Gottschalkia purinilytica: one gene and its partner. The protein of the gene in region 1 interacts with the protein of each later gene in a pairwise test. Links are inferred from orthologs where the notes say so. Each region holds a gene or a part of one and is shown on either strand. Other genes may lie near its edges.

Region 1 (3,402 bases):
GGTCTCATAGAACCAGAATACTAAAATGAATCTATAATTGTTTATAATAATAAAAAGGCAGAGAAGTCTCTGCTTTTTTACTGTTTTTTGAAGGATTTTCGTAGGGTTGTAAGGAATTATCATTAATGATAAAATATAATAATAATTGTAAAATAATCGCCAAGAAAATTATGTAAAATTAATTTTAGAATATTTTTAAATAATTACAAGAAATTTTTCTATTGTTTACAATTTTACTTTATTAAATAAGTTAAGTAAATAGTTATTCAATATTTGATATAATCTTAATTAGATTTTATAATTAGGTTTAATCTATTTTGATATCTATATTTTATCAATAAATCTTGCAACGGATAAGATTTAAATAATATAATAATATAACTTGAGGTGAGTTAAATTGAAAAGACTCTTTGAAAAAGTGTTTGGAACACATAGTGAAAGGGAACTAAAAAGAATTGAACCAATAGTAAATAAGATAGAGGACTTAGAAAAGGATATACAAAAACTTTCTGATGATGAGCTAAAAGCTAAGACTCCTGAATTTAAAGATAGACTAGCAAAGGGTGAAACACTAGACGATATATTACCGGAAGCTTTTGCCGTAGCTAGAGAGGCTGCATATAGAGTTCTTGGTATGAAGCATTATAGAGTACAATTAATAGCAGGTATAGTTTTACACGAGGGAACAATTGCCGAAATGAAAACTGGTGAAGGTAAAACTCTTATGGCAACTTTACCGGTATATCTTAATGCTCTTTCAGGAAAAGGCGTACATGTTGTTACTGTAAATGATTACCTTGCACAAAGGGATAAAGAATGGATGGGTAAGGTATATGAATTCCTAGGCTTAAGTGTAGGATGTATACTACATGACATGGAGAATGACGAAAGAAGAGAAGCTTATGCTGCTGATATAACTTATGGTACAAATAACGAATTTGGGTTTGATTATCTAAGAGATAACATGGTTATATATAAAAATGAAATGGTTCAAAGAGGCCTTAACTTTGCTATAGTGGATGAGGTTGACAGTATCCTAATAGATGAGGCTAGAACACCACTTATTATCTCAGGTATGGGAGATAAATCTACAAAGTTATATTTACTTGCAGATAACTTTGTAAAAACATTAACTGGTAGAGTAATAGATCCTAATGAAAAGAAAAATCCATTACTAGATCGTGAATATGTTGAAGAAAAAGTAGACTTTACAATTGATGAGAAAGCTAAGAATGTAACTTTAAGTGAGAAGGGTGTAGCAAAAGCGGAAAAATACTTTAGTGTAGAAAACCTTGCAGATCCTTCAAATGCTGAAATATATCATCATATAAACCAGGCATTAAAAGCTCAAAATATAATGAAAAAAGACATTGACTATGTAGTTAAAGATGGAGAAGTTGTAATTGTTGATGAATTTACAGGTAGACTTATGTTCGGTAGAAGATATAGTGAGGGATTACATCAAGCTATAGAAGCAAAAGAAGGACTAGATGTAAGAAGAGAATCTAAGACACTTGCTACAATAACTTTCCAAAACTACTTTAGAATGTATAATAAACTATCAGGTATGACTGGTACTGCAAAAACTGAAGAATCTGAGTTTAGGGAAATATATAACGTTGACGTTATAGAGATACCTACTAACAGATTATTAGTAAGAAAAGATCATGCTGATGTTGTATATAAGAACGTTGAAGGGAAACTTAATGCTGTAGTAAATGAAATAAAAGAAAAGCATGAAAAAGGTCAACCTGTACTTGTAGGTACTATTTCTATTGAACTGTCAGAAGTTCTTAGTAAAATGCTTAAAAAGTTGGGTGTTAAGCATGAAGTCTTAAATGCTAAGCAACATGAGAGAGAGGCTGAAATAGTTGCACAAGCAGGTAGATATGGATCTGTAACTATAGCTACAAATATGGCTGGTCGTGGTACGGATATAGTTCTTGGAGGTAATCCAGAGTTTATAGCTAAGAATGAAATGAAGAAAAAAGGCTTTAGTGAAGAAATTATCTCACAAGTAGATAGTTTTGCAGATACAGATGATGAAGAAATCTTATCAGCTAGAAAAGTATATAGGGATATTCTAGATAAAGCTAAAGAACAAACAGATACAGAAAATGAGAAAGTTAAAGAAGCTGGTGGGCTTCATATTATAGGTACAGAGAGACATGAATCAAGACGTATAGATAATCAGTTAAGAGGTCGTTCTGGTCGTCAAGGAGACCCTGGTTCTTCAAGATTTTTTGTATCTTTAGAAGATGATTTAATGAGACTATTTGGAAGTGACAAGATAAAGGGAATGATAGAAACATTAGGAATGCCAGATGATGAGCCACTAGAACATAGGCTTCTTTCAAAATCTATAGAAAATGCTCAAAAGAAAATAGAAGGAAATAACTTCAGTATAAGAAAGCATGTACTACAATATGATGATGTAATGAATAAGCAAAGAGAAGTAATATATGCAGAGAGAAGGAAAGTATTAGAGGGAGAAAACTTAAAGGACCACATTCTTTCTATGATTGAAAATACTATAGCAGGTGCTATAGAAATATATACTGCTGATGGTAAATATCCTGAAGAATGGGATATTGTTGGATTAGAAAACTATTTATCAAATTTAATGCCTATAGAAGGTAAAATAGATATAAAAGATGTAGAAAGTTTAACTAAAGAGAGCTTAAAAGACATAATTAAAGAAATAGCTTTTAAACTATATGATGAAAAGGAAGAAGAAATAGGCGATGATGTTTTAAGAGAGCTAGAAAGAGTAATACTTTTAAGAGTTGTTGATACTAAATGGATGGATCATATAGATGCTATGGATCAATTAAAACAAGGTATAGGTCTTAGAGCATTAGGACAAGAAGACCCTGTAAGAGCGTACCAAACAGAAGGTTTTGATATGTTTGAGACTATGATAGATAGTATTCAACAAGAAACAATTAGAAGCTTATATCACCTTCAACAAGCTGAAAACATAGAAAGAGAAAGAGTAGCAGAACCTGTATCAGCAAATCATGGTGCTGAACCTTCAAAGCCAAAAACTGTAGTGGTAAAGGATAAAGTAGGAAGAAATGATCCTTGTCCATGTGGTAGTGGAAAGAAATATAAAAAATGTTGTGGAGCTAATAATTAATCGATCCTAGATTTAAAAGGAGTGGTATGTTTGATTTTTGAGCTAGAAAGTTATAAAGATAAGCTAGCGACTTTTAAGGAGGAAATAAGAGAAATAGGTGTTTCTCTTTGACACAGATAGCCTAAGAAAAAAAGTAGAAGAACTTGAGGCTAAAACTTTTGAACCAGATTTTTGGAATGATACTGAAAAAGCTCAAAAAATAGTTCAAGAGACTAATATCTTAAAAGATAAGTTAATAGAGTATGAAGATATATCAGATAATA
Region 2 (2,917 bases), on another replicon or contig:
GTATACTCAACGATACTTTTCATAATACCTTTTATAATCTTACTGTTTTTATTAGCAAGATCTAGTCTAGTTTCGTCAGAATCTATTCCTACTCCAGCACTTATTATTATAATATCTGCATTAGCACAATCAGAATAATCTCCTGCTTTTATATTAATAGGACTTAAAAATGATATACCATGATTTAAATCCATAACTTCCCCTTCAGCCTTCTTTTTATTTAAATCTATAAGAATAAGATCGTCTACCATTCCACTTTCTACAAGAGTAAAAGCTGTTGCCGTACCAACAAATCCAGCACCAATTACTACGACTTTATTACCTATATCTTTTCTCATACTAAAGTTCTCCTTTAAAAAAATTTAATACACATATTTGTATAACTATTATTTGTAACTTACAGTATTTATATTTAATATTTAGAAATGAATTTTTACAAAGAGCAATTTTTAAAAAAGCATATACAGTATTTTGTATACAATAGTTACTTATAATATTTAATATCCAATTTACTAATAATTAAAACAACTTTTACAATTTAATAACAATATCTAAAACAAATTTTATTACTATTAAAGTGTAATAATAATATAAAGGAGGATAATTAATGTCTAATAAACGACTTTTTAAGAAGGTATTATCATTCTTATTTATCACTTTATTACTTGTTTCTATAACTTTTCCTAATGCTATAAGAGCATCAGGAAAAAATACACTTAAGGTAAAAGAAAATCCAAAATATATTTTTTATTTTATAGGAGATGGAATGGGAGCTGCTCAAAGACAACTAGCAGAGTATTATTCTAAACAAAATACAGGTAAGAAGTTAACAATGAATACTTTACCTATAGCTGGAATAAATACTACTCATTCAGAAAATAGCTTGATAACTGATTCAGCAGCTGCGGGAACGGCTTTAGCAACGGGACATAAAACTAAAAATGGAATGTTATCAAAACTACCTAACGGAAAAGATGTAAAAACTTTAATAGAAGTAGCTGAGGAAAAAGATATGTCTACAGGAATTATTACAACTACACGTTTAACTCATGCTACACCAGCAGCATTTGCATCTCATAATGTTAATAGAAGTAATGAAAATGAAATAGCTGTTGATTATTTAGATAGTGGTGTTGATTTTTTTGCAGGTGGAGGGTTAAGGCATTTCATTCCTAATAATTGGACAAATGATGAAAAAGATGCAGCTGATAGAACTATAAAGTCTAAAAGAGAAGATGATAGAAACTTACTAGAAGAATTCAAAGACAATGGATATATTACTTTCTATGGTAAAAAAGGAGTTAAAGATTTCAGGGATTATAAGCCTAAAAAAGATGATAAAATATTCGCATCATTTACAGACAGTCATATGCCTTATGAAGTAGATAGATTAAACAGCCTATACAAAAATAATGTTCCTACTTTATCACAAATGACACAAAAGGGTATAGAAACTCTTTCACAAAACAAAAAAGGCTTTTTTCTAATGGTTGAAGGTGGAAGAATAGATCATGCTTCTCATACTAATGATGCAGTTGGTGTTATTAAAGAAACTATAGAATTTGATAATTCTGTAAAAATAGCATATGAGTTTTTGAAAAAATACCCTAAAGATACCCTAATAGTGGTTACAGCAGATCATGAAACAGGAGGCTTATCGTTAGGATATGATTCAAACTACTTTTTAAAGCTAGATTCATTAGAAAATGTAAAGGTTTCAGTTGAGGATAATTTATTAAACTCTTATAAAGGAGATAAGGAAAAGTTCTTAAACTATATAGGAGAAAATTTTGGATTATCTAATATAACAGAACAAGAAAAAAGAGAAATACAAGATTCTATTGATCTTCATAATAAAGGAGTAACTTGGGGAGGATATTCTCCATTAGCTATGTCAGTAACACATATACTTTCTAGAAAAGCAAATATTAATTGGGGGACTTATGCACATACTGCCACACAAGTTCCTTTATCAGCAATTGGCTCAGGAGCTGAGCATTTGGGAGGATATAAAGACAACACTGAAGTATCTCAAGTATTATTTAAATTTTTAGATAAAAAGTAAATATACTAAATTTATTATTTTCATTTAAGAAGATAGTTAGCATTTTTGCTAGCTATTTTTTATTATAAATATTCTATTTAAACTAATAGAGATAATAATACATGTATAAAAATATTACTAATTGAAAATATATATCAATTCATATAGAGTTATTTACATTATTTATAATAATTCAACTTATTTTGACAATTAAGGATTTATACTATAACATAAAGATATAGTAATGTAAAATAATAGTATTATTTGTAAAAAAATATAACTTATATACATTATTAATAGACCTTTAAGACGTATTTTGACATATGAGACTAGGGGGAATGGGAGTTTATGAGAAAGAGAGAAGTCAAGATATTACTGTTATTGTTGTTTATATTAGTAATTGCTTTTTCATTTAAAAAATCTTCTGGTAAGGAGGTAGTTTATAATTTATTAGAATCTTGTATTGATAAAGATATAAAAAGATTTAATAAATTATTTAGGCATAATAAATTTGGAGCTACAACTAATACTAAAGAAATTATGGAAAGCTTATCTAAAAAAGTTTCAGAAATGGGTGGAATAGAGAACATAGAGTTAAAAGAATATGATATGGAAGATATAGAAAGACAAGCAGCACAAGAGATGAAGGATATAGTAGAAGGTGACTTTGTAGTGGTAGAAATAAGTGGAAATAATAAATCTTACATATGGCTTATTAGAAAGGAAAACGAGAGTTACTATATTGTAAGTGGTGATGATGGAAAAATAAATGATATATTGGCTAAGTAATTGAAAAGCGATATGTTTGTTAGATTAGATATAAATAGCATTTAATATTATTGATAGAGTATAAGATAAATAAAAGAGAAAATG

The links. The genes of interacting proteins can lie anywhere in the genome.
Region 2: the proteins of secA (region 1) and CLPU_RS09125 interact in binary tests that used the Escherichia coli proteins (3 or more experiments, as listed by UniProt). The link is inferred for Gottschalkia purinilytica from one-to-one orthologs.

Annotation. Positions count from the first base shown.
Region 1 is NZ_LGSS01000002.1:102,536-105,937, reverse strand. Bases 19-3,339 are described here. They hold secA (preprotein translocase subunit SecA), read left to right. Parts: upstream 19-397; coding sequence 398-3,139; downstream 3,140-3,339. Other genes in these bases: hpf (ribosome hibernation-promoting factor, HPF/YfiA family), read left to right, coding at 19-24. Outside these bases: more of hpf, read left to right, coding at 1-18. UniProt on the Escherichia coli protein: Required for protein export, interacts with the SecYEG preprotein conducting channel.
Region 2 is NZ_LGSS01000008.1:8,118-11,034, reverse strand. What follows is about bases 1-2,836. They hold CLPU_RS09125 (alkaline phosphatase), read left to right. Parts: upstream 1-607; coding sequence 608-2,065; downstream 2,066-2,836. Other genes in these bases: CLPU_RS09120 (hypothetical protein), read left to right, coding at 2,393-2,833; CLPU_RS09130 (L-lactate dehydrogenase), read right to left, coding at 1-338.